4 regions of the Eggerthella sp. AM16-19 genome follow, and region 4 is predicted to be linked to each of the others. Evidence: predicted binding sites of a transcription regulator. Region 4 holds the regulator's gene; each other region holds the start of a gene.
The links. The regulator HrcA, encoded in region 4, represses chaperone genes, less so after heat shock. The targets are predictions, from matches to a motif close to TNTTAGCANNCNNNNNNNNNGNNTGCTAANA.
Positions count from the first base shown of each region.

Region 1 (4,432 bases), on a different contig from region 4:
GTCCACTTGCCCTCGAGCAGCTCTTCGGACAGCGGGTCTTCCAGCAGGCGCTGGATGGCGCGGCGCAACGGACGAGCACCATAGGCGGCATCGGTGCCTTCCTTCGCGATGAGCTTGTAGGCATCATCGGTAAGGTTGATGGTCATGTTCTGGGCGATCAGGCGCTCGCGCAGGTCGGCCACCATGAGCTTGGCGATTTCGACGATCTGCTCCTGCATCAAGGACTTGAACACGATGATCTCATCGATACGGTTCAAGAACTCTGGCCTGAACAGCTTCTTCACCTCGCCCATGACGCGGGACTTGATCTCCTTGTCGGAAAGGCCGGCCTTGCCCTCGGGGCTGAAGCCGAGCGTGGTGGGCGCGGAGATCTCGCGTGCGCCGACGTTGGACGTCATGATGATGACCGTGTTGCGGAAATCGACCGTGCGGCCCTGGGCGTCGGTCAGACGGCCTTCCTCCAGGATCTGCAGCAGGATGTTGAACACGTCGGGGTGCGCCTTCTCGATCTCGTCGAACAGCACCACCGAATACGGACGCTGACGCACGGCCTTCGTGAGCTGGCCGCCCTCGTCGAATCCCACATAGCCCGGAGGCGAGCCGACCAGACGGCTGACGGAGTGCTTCTCCATGTACTCGGACATGTCGAAGCTGATGAGCGCGTCCTCGGAGCTGAACAGGAACTCGGCGAGCGCCTTGGACAGCTCGGTCTTGCCCACGCCCGACGGGCCCAGGAAGATGAAGCTGCCGGCGGGGCGCTTGGGATCCTTCAAACCGGCGCGGCTGCGGCGGATGGCCTTCGACAGCGCAGTCACGGCCTCTTCCTGGCCGATGACGCGCTCGTGCAGCACGCCCTCCATGCGCAGCAGCTTCTCGGTTTCGGCCTCGGTGAGGTTGGACACGGGCACGCCGGTGGTCATGGAGACGACGTCGGCGATGTCCTGCGCCGTTACCTGATGCACCGATTTCTGGGAATCTTCGGCCCACTTCTTCTCGGCCGCGGCGCGCTCGTCTTTCACAGCGGACTCCTGGTCGCGCAGCTTGGCGGCGCGCTCGAAATCCTGCTCGGCGATGGCCTTGTCCTTATCGGAGCGGATCTGGCGCAGCTTGTCGTCCATCTCGCGCAGCTCGTCGGGCAAGGTCATGTTGCGGATGCGCATGCGGGCGCCCGCCTCGTCCATGACGTCGATGGCCTTGTCGGGCAGGAAACGGTCCTGGATATAGCGGTCCGACAGCGTGACGGCGGCCTGAAGCGCCTCGTCGGTGAAATGCACCTGATGATGCGCCTCATAGCGGTCGCGCAGCCCCTCCATGATGCGCAGGGCCTGCTCCTCGTTGGGCTCACCGACCGTGATGGGCTGGAAACGGCGCTCGAGGGCGCTGTCCTTTTCCAGGTGCTTGCGATATTCGTCGACGGTGGTAGCGCCGATGACCTGGATCTCGCCACGCGACAGCGGCGGCTTGAGGATGGCGGCGGCATCAATGGAGCCCTCGGCAGAACCCGCGCCGATAAGCGTGTGCATCTCATCGATGAACAAGATGATGTCGCCGGCGTCCTTGACCTCCTTGATGCACTTCTTCAAGCGGTCCTCGAACTCGCCGCGGTACTTGCTGCCGGCCACAAGGGCAGACACGTCGAGCGTGAGCAGGCGCTTGCCGCGCAGGATATCGGGAACCTGGTTGGACACGATGAGCTGCGCCAGACCCTCGGCCACGGCGGTCTTGCCGACGCCGGGCTCGCCGATGAGCAGCGGGTTGTTCTTCTGGCGGCGGGAGAGGATCTGCATGACGCGCTCGATCTCGCCGGCGCGGCCGATGACCGGGTCGAGCTTGCCGTCGCGCGCCTTCTGCGTAAGGTCGGTGCCGAACTCCTTCAGGGCGCTGTCGGGCACGGTGCCGGCCGCCTCGAAGGGGTTGCGGCCCGCGTACACGGGGCTTTGGCCCACCAAATCGTTGAGCGCGGTGCGGATGTCGTCGCCCTTCACGCCCAAGCGCGAGAGCACGTCGAGCGCCGTGCCCTCGTTCTCGCGCACGATGCCGAGCAGCAGATGCTCGGTGGAGATGTAGCTCTGCCCCATCTGCATGGCCTCGCGCAAGCTATTCTCGAGCACGCGCTTGACGCGCGGCGTGAACGAAAGATGGCCGGACACGTCGGCGCCCTCGTCGATGGAGGCCACCTCGCGGATGCCCTTCACCACGGCGTCATAGGCCACGCCCAGGCGCTCGAGGGCCTGGGCGGCAAGGCCATCCTTTTCCTGGATGAGGCCCAGCAGGATATGCTCGGTGCCCACATAGGGCTGATGCAGAGCGCGTGCCTCGTCCTGGGCCAAGACGAGCACCTTGCGCGCCTTGTCCGTGAACTTCTCAAATGACATGAAGCCTCGATTCTCGCGGCATATGATTATGGTCTCGGTTGTTCATGTTAGCACTCCCGTCAATGGACTGCTAAGCCGTTTACGTATCGTATACATAATAAAGTAGCCCGGAGCCGCACAACGCCCGTTGCCCCCGCTACGTGCAATCCGCACACACCGGAAGCGCTTTTAGACCCCTTTTGCCCCTTTTCACCCGGATTCCGCAAGCGGTTCTTCACGAAAGGTCGACAAGCGCGCAAACACGGCGCCTTGACCGATGCACACGCTTATACTGGTTGCGAAACGCGCAGCAGCGCGGCCCATCCCCCTTCAACCGACAGGATCGCATGAACAGGCACACCATACGCTACGCCCTTATCCTTGTTGCCGCCCTTGCCGTGGCGGCGCTGGCAGTCGCCCGATTCGACGACCTATGTTCCATCCTATCAACCGTCTGGTCCGCCCTTGAGCCCCTGGCCATCGGCGCGGTGCTGGCATATCTGCTGAACTTCATAGCGGCGGCGCTTGAATCGCGCTGGTTCCCCCATACCAACAACACGCTCGCAATCAAGACGCGCCGCCCCATCTGCGTCATCCTGGCGATCACCGCCGTCACCTTGGCGCTTGCGGCGCTGACCTCGTTCGTGGGCGGCGAGTTCAAATCCGCGGGCGCCGCCATCATCACCGGCATATCGGAAGCTGCGGCCATGGCGTCGCAGGCCATCGCGAACCTTCCCGGTGCGCAGGCCATCCCGATCTTGGACAACGCCACCTGGAACTCCATCGGGCAAAAGGCCCTGGACGCCATGGGCGGCACCGACCAGGCGCTGCGCATCGTGGCGCAGACCAGCGGCGAGGTGGCCCATCTGACGCTTTCGATCCTACTGGGCATGGTGTTCGCGCTGTACCTGCTGCTCGACAAGGACCGCGTGCACGCCGGCGCCATGCGCGCGGCCAGCTTCATCCCCGGCGAGGACCTGCGCCGCCGCGTGCTGCACGCATGCAGCATCACCAACGACTGCTTCTCGCGCTTCATCCGCGGGCAATGCATCGAGGCGGTCATCTTGGGTGCCCTGTGCGCCATCGGCGGCACCATCCTGCAGTTCCCCTATGCGGCTTCCATCGGCCTTATCGTGGGCGTGTCGTCGCTCATCCCGTTCGCCGGCGCATGGATAGGCGGCATCATGGGTGCGGCGATGATCCTGTCGCAAGACCCCGTTCAAGCCCTGCAGTTCATCGTGTTCTTGGTGATCCTCCAGCAAATCGAGGGACATCTCATCTACCCGAACGTGGTGGGACAGTCGGTGGGCCTGCCGAGCATCTGGGTGTTCGTGGCCGTGATCGCGGGCGGGTCGCTGTTCGGCCTTCTAGGCGTGCTTCTGGGCGTGCCCGTCATCTCCACGCTTCGAACGCTTGCCATGGAGCATTTCGCGCAACAGGACGCGGAAAACGAATTGGGGCCTGAAGACGGGGCCGTATCGCAACAGACGCATTCGGCGTAGCGACGTTGAGCGGGGCAAGGAGCAGGGCGCATCGGGTACCCCGTGCCCTGTTCCGTCTTGCCCTTCACGATAACCGGGTAGGCGCGATTCCCAAGAGACCCTTCGTAGACCGTAGGCCTTAACGCTTTCCCATCCGCTAAGCTCGGATCGTCCGAGCACCACCCCTCCCCAACCGATCTGCCGCCAAACAACGAAGGCCCGCCCGGGATCACCCAGGCGGGCCTTCGTGTGTTTATGCGACGATGCGCAGCTTAGTACAGCTTAGCGCCGGCCGGGATGCGGCCGGAGACCATAAGCAGGTTCAGACGCTCCTCGGTGGTATCGTCGTCGACCTTCTCCTCGTGCACGGCGGACAGCAGCATGCCGCAGGAGGCGATGCCCATCATCTTGCGCGGCGGCAGGTTGGTGATCGCCACGAGCGTGCGACCCACCAGCTCCTCCGGCTCGTAGTATGCATGGATACCGGACAGGATGGTGCGATCTTCGCCTGTACCGTCGTCAAGCGTGAACTGCAGCAGCTTCTTGCTCTTCGGCACAGCCACGCAATCCTTGACCTTCACGGCGCGGAAGTCGGAC
Region 1 covers NZ_QUCY01000018.1:37,107-41,538, forward strand. Annotated here, with positions in the region: gene DW178_RS07960 (ATP-dependent Clp protease ATP-binding subunit) at 1-2,375, opposite strand, end outside; gene DW178_RS07965 (AI-2E family transporter) at 2,702-3,856, shown strand; gene lysS (lysine--tRNA ligase) at 4,108-4,432, opposite strand, start outside.
Region 1: a site for HrcA is predicted at 2,421-2,451, ahead of DW178_RS07960 (ATP-dependent Clp protease ATP-binding subunit). Genes of this name have one in related genera too.

Region 2 (4,432 bases), on a different contig from region 4:
TTGTAAGGCCAGGCAAGTGCCTGTAAGGGGACCAGCAAACCGCATATAAGACCGCAAACGCCCTCCTGCAACTGCAGGAGGGCGTTTTTGTTGCATTCCGACGATCGAATGGAAACGACGGGGCCCGGCCGGGGAACCTAAGTAGACGGTTCGAACTCCCCGACGCGAGCGTTCTCGCCGGTCGTAGCGCGATACGCCAGGCGAAAGCCGCGGCGGCTGCGCCCGGGACGATCTTCGCCGCGGTCGCGCCTAACACCGCAGCTGCGCATATCGAGGCTGCGACAGCCGCCGCGACTTCCCCACAAGACGCGAAAAGGGCCCGCCGAAGCGGGCCCTTTTGCTGCAAGGTTTATGAACCTGTTGCTTACATCATGCCGCCCATACCGGCTGCACCTGCGGCAGCAGCAGCGGCCGCCGGATCGGGATCCTTCGGGATCTCGTTGATGGTGCACTCGGTGATGAGGATCAGGGCAGCCACGGAAGCAGCGGACTGCAGAGCCGTGCGGGTGACCTTGACGGGGTCGTTGACGCCCATCTCGATCATCTTGCCGGTGGTGCCGTCGGCGAAGTTCACGCCCTCGCCCTTCTCCATGTGGCGGACCTTGTCGACCATGACGGAGCCCTCGAAGCCAGCGTTCTGAGCGATGGCGCGCATGGGGGCCTCCATGGCCTTGCGGATGATCTCCACGCCGACCTTCTCGTCAGCGTCGGTGATCTCGAGCGTGTCCAGAGCCGGGATGGCGTTGATCAGAGCCACACCGCCGCCTGCGACGATGCCCTCCTCGACAGCAGCGCGGGTAGCCTGCAGGGCGTCCTCGATGCGGGACTTCTTCTCCTTGAGCTCGGCCTCGGTGGCAGCACCCACCTTCAGCACGGCCACGCCGCCGGACAGCTTGGCCAGGCGCTCCTGGAGCTTGTCGCGATCGAAGTCGGAGTCGACGCGCTCCAGCTCCTTCTTGATGTGGGTGATGCGGTCCTGGATGGCGGCCTTGTCGCCGGCGCCGTCCACGATCAGGGCACGGTCCTTGGTGACCTTGACGGTCTTAGCGGTGCCGAGCATCTCGATCTTGGCATCGGCCAGGGTCATGCCGAAGTCCTTGTCGATGACCTGCGCACCGGTGACGGCGGCGATGTCCTCGAGGATGCGCTTGCGGCGGTCGCCGAAGCCCGGGGCCTTGATGGCCACGGCGGTGAAGGTGCCGCGCAGCTTGTTCAGCAGGATGGTGGCCAGAGCCTCGCCCTCGACGTCCTCGGCGACGATGAACAGCGGACGGCCGGTCTTCATGATCTGCTCCAGCAGCGGGACCATGTCCTGGATGTTGGAGATCTTCTGATCGGTCAGCAGGATGTAGGGGTCGGAGAGGTTGGCTTCCATCTTCTCCATGTCGGTGGCCATGTAGGGGCTGATGTAGCCGCGCTCGTACTGCATGCCCTCGACGATGTCCATGTCCAGGCCGAAGGTCTGGGAATCCTCGACGGAGATGGCGCCGTCCTTGCCCACGGCGTCCATGGCCTCGGCGATCTTGGCGCCGATCACGGCGTCGCCGGCGGAGATGGTGCCGACGTTGGTGATCTGCTCGGTGGTGGAAACCGGGGTGGCGTCGGCCTTGATGGCCTCGACCACGGCGTCGGTCGCCTTCTGGATGCCGCGGCGGATGCCCAGGGCGTCGGCGCCGGCGGTGACGTTGCGCAGGCCCTCGGAGACGATCACGTCGGCCAGCAGCGTGGCGGTGGTGGTACCGTCGCCGGCGACGTCGTTGGTCTTAACAGCGGCCTCGCGGATGAGCTGGGCTCCCATGTTCTCGACCGGATCCTCCAGCTCGACTTCCTTGGCGACGGTGACGCCGTCGTTGGTGATCAGCGGAGCGCCGAAGGACTTCTCAAGGGCGACGTAACGGCCCTTGGGGCCGAGCGTGACCTTGACGGCGTTTGCCAGCTTGTTGACGCCTGCGGCCAGAGCGCTGCGGGCATCAGCCTCGAATTTGATATCCTTAGCCATTCTAAAGCTTCCTTTCGAATGCGGCCTGCGCGCGGTTCCAAGATACCGGGCGCAGGCCCATGTTTACTGACGAGGTGAAACGATCGGAACTTATTCGAAGACGCCGTACAGATCGTCGGCACGGAGGATGAGCAGGTCCTCGCCGTCGACCTTGATCTCCTGGCCGCCGAACTTGCCGTAGACGACCTTGTCGCCGACCTTCACGGGAACGGGAACCAGGTTGCCGTCCTTATCGGGCTTGCCAGCGCCGACTGCCAGAACGACGCCGCTCTGAGGCTTTTCCTTGGCCTCGGATGCGATGAACAGACCGGAAGCCGTGGTCTCCTCAGCTTCGTCAGCCTTCACGATAACGCGGTCGCCCAGGGGTTTAAGATTCATAACGCTGCCTTCCTTTCGCATCGATTACGCGAGATTGGTTTCGCATACCCGTTATTTAACCACTCTGTGTTTCTGAGTGCTAGCACTCTTTGGTAACGAGTGCTAAACACATTGCCTACTATAGCAGCCGACCGTCCGATTGCAAGTGGATTACGGTGATTTATGGCACGCTCCGAAAAGTTCTTGCGCAAGCGCATAAGACAGAAGGAGCGCCGGCAGCCGATAGCCGCCGACGCTCCCCCTTTTCGCCAGCTTTCACATCACGCCGGGCTTCACCAACCCGCTCTCGTAGGCGCGCACCACCAGCTGCGCGCGGTCGTGCGCATCGAGCTTGGCCATGATGCGCGCGAGGTGCGTCTTGACCGTTGCGGGGCTGATGAACAGGCGCTCGCCGATCTGGTCGTTGTTAAGGCCGCGCGCGACCAGCGTGAGGATCTCGCGCTCGCGATCGGTGAGCTGGTCGATGCCGCGTGCCGCGGCGCCCGCGGGCACGCCCGGGCGCGCCGCCACGAACGTCTCGATGAGCCGGCGCGTGATGGACGGCTCGATGAGCGCCTCGCCCGCCGCCACCACGCGCACCGCCGATGCGATCTCGTCGGGCTCGGCGTCTTTGAGGAGGAAGCCGCCGGCGCCCGCCGACAGCGCGTCGTACACGTATTCGTCCAGGTCGAACGTGGTGAGGATGAGCACCTGCACGTCCTGGAGGGCGGCGTTGGAGCGGATGGCGCGCGTGGCATCGATGCCGTTGACGCGCGGCATGCGGATGTCCATGAGCACCACGTCGGGGCGCAGGCGCTCGGCAAGCTGCACCGCCTGATCGCCGTCGCGCGCCTCGCCCACCACCTCGATGCCGTCGTAGGACGACAAGATCATGCGGAAGCCGCTGCGCACCAGGTCCTGATCGTCGGCCACTAGCACGCGCACGGGACGCTTCGCACCCGCCGCCTGCAAAAGGGTGCTCGCTATACTGGCGGGATTGGCCGCCTGCGGGGAGGTGCCGGACTCACTGGCCGGGGTTGCCGGGTTGGCCGGGCCTGCCGAGTTTGCCGGGGTTGCCAGGTTGGCCGCCTGCGAGGATGCGTTTGCCGCGCCTTCGCCGTCGAGCGTCTGTTCCATTCGCTATGCCTCCGTTCCGCGAAGCGGGATGCTCGCGCGCACGCAAAACCCGCCGTTTTCGCCATCGCCTGCCGAGAACGACCCGCCGAGCACGTGGATGCGCTCGGCCATGCCCGCCACGCCGTGGCCCGCGCCATCGGCCGCCCGCGGCAGCTGGGGGGCGGCCATATCTGCCGGCTGCGCCGCCGCGCCGCAGCCGGCGCCGTCGTCGATCACGGACAGCGTGGCCGCGCCGTCCTCCACCGCGAACCGCAGCGACACGCGCTGCGCCCGCGCATGCCGAACCGCGTTCGTGCACGCCTCGCGCGCCACGGTGAACAGCGCCATGTCGACGTGCGCGGGCACGCGGGCTCGATCATACGCCGCCATATCGAGCGTCACGTCCAGGCCGGCGCCGCGCAGATACGACTCCAGCTCGTCCACCTGGTTCGTTCCCGCGGCGGGCATGGTCTCGGCCGCGTCGTCGCCGTGGCGCAGCACGCCGATCATAGAGCGGATGTCGTCGAGCGCGGCCTTCGCCGTGGCGCGCGCCGTGGACACCGCCTCCTTCGCCATCTGGGGATCGCGCTCCACCAGCCGCTCGGCCGCGGCAAGCTGGATGCTCACCGCCGAGAGCGAGTGCGCCGTGATGTCGTGCACCTCGCGGGCGATGCGCACGCGCTCCTCCTCCACGCGGCGGGCGGCCTCCTCCTCGCGCGTGCGCTCGGCCTCGGCCGCGCGCTGCTCCACCGCGCGCACGTACGCGACATGCGTGCGGTAGGCGTAACCGGCAAGCACCGCCGCCACCATGAGCGCGATATTCTGGAAGCGCGTGAAGAACACCATGCTGGCCGCCTGCATGGGCGCGCCGGCGAACAGCAGCGACAGCACCGCCGCCGCGCCGCACGCGACGCCGGGCACGGTGCCGCATTCCGCCGCCACGGTATAGAGCGCCACCAG
Region 2 covers NZ_QUCY01000023.1:14,794-19,225, forward strand. Annotated here, with positions in the region: gene DW178_RS08975 (type IV pilus twitching motility protein PilT) at 1-6, shown strand, start outside; gene groL (chaperonin GroEL) at 365-1,999, opposite strand; gene DW178_RS08985 (co-chaperone GroES) at 2,090-2,377, opposite strand; gene DW178_RS08990 (response regulator) at 2,633-3,493, opposite strand; gene DW178_RS08995 (sensor histidine kinase) at 3,497-4,432, opposite strand, start outside.
Region 2: a site for HrcA is predicted at 2,455-2,485, ahead of DW178_RS08985 (co-chaperone GroES). Genes of this name have one in related genera too.

Region 3 (4,432 bases), on a different contig from region 4:
TAGCTCGGGCGTTATGTCGGACCTCGGACCGCGCTAAAAACGGCGTGATGGGCCTACGAAACCGCCCAGAACTTTGCTCGTGCGTTCGGCCGCCGAGCGCTGGATGAACATCGTGTAGCCCGCGAAACCACCCAGAACTCTGCTCGGGCGTTACCAGAGCACGTGTAAGGGATGCCGACGATAGCCTACGACACCGCCTAGAACCCCGCTCTTGCGTTAGCTGCGAGATTCTTTAGCGTGTCCTGCCGGATATGCACACATCGTCGAGATGTGCCGTCTACTTCAGGCACCTGCACAGCCATTGGTTGCCGGTGTTGGCGGCGTGGGGGCAGCCGATGCAGGTGGGCGCATCGCAGAGCTGCGCGCTCTCGGGCGCGCCGCAGAAATCCCGCAGGTCAAGCGCGGGGTTGGCGATTTCGGGCTGCGCCCCGACGGTGATGCCTTCCGCCGCATCCGCTTCCGCCACGTTCGCGTCCCCCACATCGCGAACGCACCTCCGTCCCCCGTTCGCGCTCGCCGAGCTCGCTTCCGCCGAGTCTGCCAGCTGCATCGCGTGCACTACCATGCTGGCGAACTGGCGCATGCCCAGATTCGTGGGGTGCGTGCCCTCAAGCGAGTCATAGTCGCGACCGAACGCTCGCACGTCGGCGACGCGGCAGCCTTCGGCCGCAGCAGCCTCGCGGATGGCGGCGTTGTATTCGTCCAGATGACGACCGCGCAGACGGTAGCAGAACTCGGGATGGTCAATGCCATGCGTGCGACCGGGCAGCAGCGTGATGCAATACACCGCGGCATTAGGGGCGGCCGCGCGGATGTTGCGCAACATGGTTCGGTATGCCGCGCCGAAATGTTCCACGGCGTCGGCGGGCGCGGCGCCGGCTATCTGCTCGGGAACGCTTTCCGGATCGATGCAGCGCGGCATGGCGTGGCTGCGGCCGGCGGCCTGCGCCTCGGCGCCACCCCAGCCGTAGTCGTTGATGCCGATGAACACGAGCACCGCATCCGGTGCCTGGCCGTCGGGTCCCAGCAGGGCGGCTGCGCGTTCGGGGCTGCTGGCGGCGGGGAAGCCCGCGCCCTCGACCATGCTGCCTGACCAGGCGCTATCGGCAAGCACGGTTCCGCCGAGCCCACGCACCGCGTGCGACCACCACGTGTCCTCGGGGCGCAGCACTCCGGATCGCTCCAAGCGCTCGTCGTTGTAGAACAGCGTGTAGCCATCGGGCACGCACCCCTCGAAGGTGCTGATGGAATCGCCCATGATGGAGAACGTTTTCGCGGGCATGCCCGACCGCCTTCCTTACGTCATTCGTAATCGCGTCCCGGCGTCGCGCGTCAGGCTGCTTTCGTCCAGTAGCACATGGTAGCAAAACCTCGCGCAGGCTCTGTTAACAGTCTATGTAAGGTCGAATCCCGGGCGGACCTTCCCGGCTCATCCAGTCCTTCGCCCGCGCCGCCTTCGCCATCAGGATAACCCCAGGTGAACCGCATAAAAACTTGTGTGCAACCAGTGAATGTCGCAGTCTGTTCTCTTGACGTTGTACGTAAAACGTTGTACAATAATACGAACCACGCACTCACACAAGTTGCGCCGGCGGAGCCCGGAGCAACGCTGGTAATCGCTGCGGGGAGCAAAGGCCGGTCAAGCGGCCGTCCGCCCGTTTCCCCGTGCAGCGAAGCGGGACGATCGGAGGTTGCAATGGGCGAGGCAATGGTCACCGGCCGCATGGCGCCCGGCAAGAAGCGCCGCGGCGGTCTTGTGCTGCAGCGGGAAGGCCTCACGGCCTCCCAGGCCATCAACCGCATGTACGACAAGCTCATCGAGAACGGCGACGCGTCGTTTCTCACGGGCATCGTGGCGGCGGAGGACGAAGCGGCCTGGGATAACGCCGTGGAGTTCGTCGATTCCCTCTCCGAACCCGTATCCGGCGGCACATCCGATGTCGCCGATGAAGCGCCCTCGGCGCTGGTCGACAGCGCTTTCGAGCACGGCGACCTGCCGCCCGACGGCCCGGACCTTGCGGCCATCGCCCGCGCCGCGCGATTCTCCTCGCGGGGGGTGATCTAGCATGCCTCAGGCCCGTGTCCTGCTTGGTACCGAAGTCGTCATGGACTTCATGAACGAGCGCCAACCGTTCTACCATCAAACGCGCATGCTCATGGTGGCCGGCCGCGTGGGCGAGTTCGACCTGTGGGTCACCGCCCCGCAGGTGGTCGACCTCGTCTACCTGCTCTCCGAGGGCGGCAAGCCCGAGCTGCTGCCGCGCGCCATGGAGCGCATCCGCGGCCTGCGCACCTTCGTGCAGGTGGCGGATTTCACCGCGGCCAACGTCGACCGCATGCTGGCCTCGTCGGGGCAAAACCCAGAAGGCCAGCTCATGGTCAACGCCGCCATCGACCTGCGGGCGGACTTCCTGCTCACGCACGAACCGGACGGCCTAGGAAACGGCCTGGTCAAGGTCACGAACGTGTCGGGCATGTTCGAATGGCTGTGCGAGAACCGCGATCTGGACTACACGCAAATCGAGATTTAGCGAAGCCTTCCCGCTGTCACCTTCCTGTCACTTGACACTCCCAAGTGCCAGACTACAATCGAAATTAGCACTCAAGCTGTGAGACTGCTAACGCGCCCCGCATCTGCGGGGCGTTTCATTCGCCGGGGCATGCACGGCCTGGCGCCCCGTCTGCGGGCGGGCGCCGCAAGCCTGCGTTTCACCAGGTGGACGAAACGTCCCCGCACCGCGCGGCCGGTCCCTCAGCATCGAAGCACGAACGGAAAGGAAGCGCCGCACATGCGCAAGTTCAAGACAGAGAGCAAGAAGCTGCTCGACCTGATGATCAACTCCATCTACACCAATCGCGAGATCTTCCTGCGCGAGCTCATCTCCAACGCATCGGACGCCGTCGACAAGCTGTACTTCAAAAGCCTCACCGACTCCAGCATCCAGCTGACGAAGGACCAGCTCGGCATCGACGTCGCCTTCGACAAGGACGCCCGCACCATCACCGTGTCCGACAACGGCATCGGCATGACGCAGGAGGACCTGGACCGCAACCTGGGCACCATCGCCCATTCCGATTCCATGGCCTTCAAGCAGGAGAACGCCGAGCAGCAAGGCGATGACGTCGATATCATCGGCCAGTTCGGCGTGGGCTTCTACAGCGCGTTCATGGTGGCGAAGTCCGTGCGCGTGGTGTCGAAGGCCTACGGCAGCGCCCAGGCTTGGGCCTGGGAATCCGACGGCGTCGAGGGCTACACCATCGAGGAGGCCCAGCGCGAGGGCAACGGCACCGACATCATCCTGACCCTCAAGGACAACACCGATGAGGAGAACTTCGACCAGTTCCTCAGCGAGTACGGCCTGAAGGACCTCATCAAGCGTTACAGCAACTACGTGCGCTACCCCGTGCGCATGGAGGTTTCGAAGTCCCGCCAGAAGCCCAAGCCCGAGGACGCCGGCGACGACTACAAGCCCGAGTACGAGCAGTACACCGAGGTCGAGACCATCAACTCCATGGTGCCGATCTGGAAGCGCAGCAAGTCCGACGTACAACAGGAAGAGTACAACGAGTTCTACAAGCAGACCTTCCACGACTTCACCGATCCGGCGGCCACGTTCTCCATCCACGCCGAGGGAGCGCTGTCCTACGACGCGTTGCTGTTCATCCCCGGCCGTGCACCGTACGACCTGTACAGCAAGGACTACAAGAAGGGCCTGGAGCTGTACAGCTCCAACGTGCTGATCATGGAGAAGTGCGAGGACCTGCTGCCCGACCACTACAACTTCGTCCGCGGCGTCGTGGACAGCCAGGACCTCACGCTCAATATCTCGCGTGAGACGCTGCAGCAGAACAACCAGCTGCACGCCATCGCCCGCAAGGTGGAGAAGAAGGTCACGAGCGAGCTGAAGAAGATGCTGAAGAACGATCGCGCCGCTTATGAGAAGTTCTTCGAGGACTTCGGCCGAGGCCTGGAGTACGGCATCTACACCAGCTACGGCATGCTCAAAGACGAGCTGGCCGACCTGCTGCTGTTCTACAGCGCCAAGGAGCAGAAGACGGTCACGCTGGCCGAGTACCTCGAGGCCATGCCCGCCGACCAGAAGTCCATCTACTACGCCGCCGGCGACAGCATTGACCGCCTGGCGAAGCTGCCCATCGTGAACACGGTGCTCGGCAAGGGCTACGACGTGCTGCTGTGCACGAAGGACGTCGACGAGTTCTGCTTCCAGGCCATGATGACCTATGGTCCCGAGGCCGAGCAGGACGCCGAGGGCAAGGACATCGAGGGAACCGGCCCCAAGGAGCTCAAGAACGTGGCGTCGGGCGACCTGGACTTCGCCTCCGAGGAGGAGAAGAAGGAGGCCGAGGAAGCCGAAAAGGACAACGAGGCCCTGCTCAACGCCATGAAGGAGCAGCTCGGCGACGCGGTCAC
Region 3 covers NZ_QUCY01000019.1:26,652-31,083, reverse strand. Annotated here, with positions in the region: gene DW178_RS08195 (SGNH/GDSL hydrolase family protein) at 278-1,282, opposite strand; gene DW178_RS08190 (hypothetical protein) at 1,697-2,065, shown strand; gene DW178_RS08185 (PIN domain-containing protein) at 2,067-2,531, shown strand; gene htpG (molecular chaperone HtpG) at 2,790-4,432, shown strand, end outside.
Region 3: a site for HrcA is predicted at 2,594-2,624, ahead of htpG (molecular chaperone HtpG). Genes of this name have one in related genera too.

Region 4 (4,432 bases):
GTGCCGGGCGCTTCCTCCCAGCACACGACGACGGCGTCGAAGGCCCCAAGCGCCTCTTTCAGCTGCGCAAGCTTCATAGGCTGATGCACGTGGGCAAGGTGGGTTTGCCCCGATTGCATGGCGGCGCTTTTCGCGATTGCTTGCCATCGCTCGGTTTTGGACGCGGCTTTCCTCGCATCGACCTTCATAATGCTTCTTGAGGCGGCGAAAGGAATGAACTCGGAAACGCCCAGCTCGGTAGCGTGGCGGATGACCGTTTCCATTTTGTCGCCCTTGGCAAGGCCCTGCACAAGGCAGACGTGTGCAGCAAGCGGTTGGGCATCAAGATGCCCCGAGATGGCGACGATGGGCGTGGCGCCATCGAAGGACCTGATCTCGCATTCGAAATAATCCTGCGCCGCATCCACCACGGCGATATGCTCTCCGGGGTCAAGGCGCAATACCTTGGCATGCTTCGCATCATCGCGCGAAAGCGCCAGCGGGAACTGTTCCTGGACCTCATCGGCCAAAACCTGTTCATCAAGGAAAAACTGAGGGAGCGACACGGGAATCCTTATCTGAGAGCAGAGGGCTTATGGAGCACTTACGGGCATTTCCGGTTCGGTTGCCTAACACCGCTCAAAAGAGGCAGCGCGACCGATCAGCACCCGAAAGCGCCGCCGATTGAGCGGCCGAACGGTTGAACGGGACGCGCACCGGAACGAAAACGCTTTGCGCAACCGTTCGAACGCGATTGCGCAAAGCGTCGAGCACAAGCTTACCCGCTCGAATGCCGAACGGGTAAGCGATCTAGTTGAACTTGTCGCGCAGCTTTTGCAGCGGCGTACGAGCTTCTGCCACATCCTCGCCCATTTCGTGGGCGAGCTGTTCGAGCAGCTCTCGCTGCTTCTTCGTGACCTTCTTCGGAACCGCCACGGTGACATGGACGTACATATCGCCACGTGCCTCGCTGCGGAAGCGCGGCATGCCGAAGCCCTTCACGCGCACGATCTGATCGTTTTGCAGGCCTTCGGGGATGCGGACCTTGACCTTCTCGTCTTCGAAGATGCCGTCGACCTCGATTTCGGAGCCGAGCGTTGCCTGAACGATGGACACGTTGGCACGGCAATGCAGGTCGTCGCCGTCGCGCTCGAAGAACTCATGCGGTTGGACGCGGCACGTGACGATAAGGTCGCCAGAAGCCGCTCCACGCAGACCCGCCTCGCCAAAACCGGTAAGGCGCAGCTGCTGGGAATCGCGGATGCCGACAGGTACCTCCACCGTGACGCGCTGGCGGTCGGGCACGCGGCCTTGGCCGTCGCATTCGGGGCACGGGTTGTCGATGGTTTGACCGGTGCCGTTGCACTTGCTGCAGGTGGTTGCCGTCTGCATATCGCCCAAGAAGGTATGCTGCACGGTGACCACACGACCCTTGCCGCCGCATTCGGGGCAGGTGACCTGCTTGCCGCCTTCGGCCATGCCCGTACCATCGCAATCGGCGCACGGGGCCAGGCGATCGTAGACGATCTCCTTCTTGGCGCCGGTAGCGACCTCTTCGAGGGTCAAACGCAGGCCGACGCCCATATCGCGTCCATCAGTGCGCTGCTGACGGGCACCGCCAGCGCCACCGCCGCCGAAGAAGCTGCTGAAGATATCGCCGAACCCGCCGCCGAACAGATCGTCGAAGTCGACATAGCCGCTGCCGCCACCAGCCGCGCCGGAAACGGTGCCGAACCGATCGTACTGCGCGCGCTTGTTCGCGTCGCTGAGCACGTCGTAAGCTTCGTTGAGCTCTTTGAACTGGTCCTCGGCATCGGGGGCCTTGTTCACGTCAGGGTGCAATTCACGCGCCTTGCGACGAAACGCCTTCTTGATATCCGCCTCCGTGGCATCACGGGAGACGCCGAGAACTTCGTACAAGTCCTTCGCCATGTTGGCCGTATCCACCTTTCCATTCCCCAGCGGGCTATCCTGCCGGGTTCCTACAAATCACCGAGCGCGGTGCCCGCGATGCGGACCGCGCGTAATACCTTCGAATAGTCCATGCGCGTAGGGCCGATGACCGCCACCACGCCGGCGGAATCGCCGCGGCCGTAGCGGCTGGCCACAACCGAAACGCCGGACAGCTGGGAGGCTTGATTCTCCGAGCCGATGCGCACCGTGGGCCTGCCATCGGTTTGACATGCTGTGTCGTCAAGGATGTGCAGCAACACCGTGTCGTCCTCGAGCACCTGCATGACGGGAAGCACCGCTTCCGATTGGCTGAACTCGGGCTGCGACAAAAGCGAGCTGAACCCAAGGCTGTGGGCACGAGACCCCTCGCCTTCCCGCAGGCATGAGAGCACCTCGTCGAGCGCCATGCGCACGAGCGGGTCGGCGAACGCCTCCGACATGCCCCTGCCCAATCCGTGCTCGATATCGTGCAGCGTGTTGCCGCCGAACACCTCGTTGAGCAGATGCTGCACGCGCGCCAGCTCGTCGCTGGACACCTCTTCGGCGAAATCCATATGGCGGTTAAACACCTGGCCGTCTTCGGTGACCACCACGACAAGCGCGTTGGTGGGCGTTAGGGAGATAAGCGAAAGCTGCTTGATGTGCAGATCGAGCACCGACGGAGCGAGCACGATGGACAGGCAGTCGGTAAGGCGCGTCAGGGCTTCGGAGGTCTGCTCGACCAGGTCATCAAGCTCCGAAGCGCTTTTCCTGAGCTTGTCGGCCGCTTCCTGGCAACGTTCGTCCTCTTGTTCGCCGCCTTCCTGGGAAAGCAGATCGTCGACGAAGGCGCGGTAGCCTTGATCGGTGGGGATCCTGCCTGCAGAGGTATGCGGCTGGGCGATATAGCCCCCGTCCTCGAGAACCGAAAGCTCGTTGCGCACGGTCGCAGGGCTTACGCCGAGCTGATAACGTTCGGTAAGCGTGCGCGAACCTACCGGCAGAGCGCGCGCGACGTATTCCTCGATGAGCGCTGCAAGCACTTTTTGACGCCTATCCGAAAGCACGTTTCCCCACCATCCTTTCACCCACTACGGTATAACCAATTCGTAACACTAAATATTAGCAGCGAGATGGTGGGAGTGCTAAATATTGCACCGAATCGTAAGAAACAGACACCCCCTTACGCTAGATCGAACAGAGCGCCGTACAGCTGATTACCGCACAACCACCCACGCTCGGTCGGCCTCCAACGCCCGTCAACGTGCTCGCACAGCCCCTGCTCGGCGAGCGCGTCGAGCGTCTCAGAGGTTTTCGGCAGCAGCTGTGCAGCCCGCTGCACCAGATCATCGGAGATGCCGCGCGACATGCGCATGCCCAGCATCATGTCCTCGGCAGCCATTTCCCCAGCGTCGAGGTCATCGGTGACCTGACCATCTTGGATGCGCATGCGCCGCTCGGCGTTCTGCGTCATGCTGGCCGCGCTGCGCCCCAGACCCAGATAAGGAACGCCGGTCCAGTAGGCGATGTTGTGACGACACTCGAACCCGGGCTTCGCATAGCTTGCCACTTCGTAGCGCTCGTATCCAGCCTGGGAGAGGATGCGCTCCGCCGCCTGCATATGCTCCGCCTCGACATCGTCGTCGGGCTCTGCAAGCTGGCCGGACAAGACCATGGCATCGAAGGGCGTATGCGGCTCGATGGTGAGTGGGTACACGCTGACGTGGGAAACCCCGCAATCGATGGCGGTCTTAACGCTATCCTCGAACGACTCAGTGCTTTGACCGGGAATGCCGCACATCAGGTCGACGCTGACGTTCTCGAACCGTTCCCGCGCACATGCGATGGCCCGCTTCGCTCCTTGCGCATCATGGGCGCGCCCCAAGATGCCGAGCACGTGGTCATCGAAGCTTTGCACGCCGATAGAGAGCCTGTTCACGCCAAGCGCCCAGATGTCGCGCACCATGGAAGAGGTCAGGCTTTCGGGATTCGCCTCCATGGTGCATTCCACATCGGGCTCCAAGCGCATGGAAAGCCCCAGGGTGTAAAGCAACATGGACAGCCGCGGCATGCCCACATGGGATGGGGTGCCGCCGCCGAGATACACCGTCGAGATGCCGCCGAGCTCCCCTTCTTTGGACTTGCGGCGGATCTGCAGACATAGATCTTCCACGTATTCGTCGATTTGCGGGCTTTCGGCGGGCACGGCGGCGGTGGCGAAGTCGCAATAGCTGCAACGCTTCACGCAAAACGGCAGATGCAGGTACAGCGCGCGATAGGGATCATGCATGGCTTCCCGCAATCTCAAGCAGCTCGTCGAACACGGCGTCGAAATCATCGACGCCCACGCAGGCGTTGATCTTCCCACGCGCCGCGGCGGCGCCGGGAAGGCCCGTCATATACCACATGGCGTGCTTGCGCATGCGCACGATATTGCGCCCTTCGCGCTGCGCGAGCAGCCGTGCATGGCGCCTTGCCATGGCGATACGCTGCTCTACGGTGGGCGCGCAAGGCTCCGGCG
Region 4 covers NZ_QUCY01000001.1:129,014-133,445, reverse strand. Annotated here, with positions in the region: gene DW178_RS00670 (RsmE family RNA methyltransferase) at 1-545, opposite strand, end outside; gene dnaJ (molecular chaperone DnaJ) at 790-1,911, opposite strand; gene hrcA (heat-inducible transcriptional repressor HrcA) at 1,962-2,978, opposite strand; gene hemW (radical SAM family heme chaperone HemW) at 3,095-4,201, opposite strand; gene dusB (tRNA dihydrouridine synthase DusB) at 4,194-4,432, opposite strand, start outside.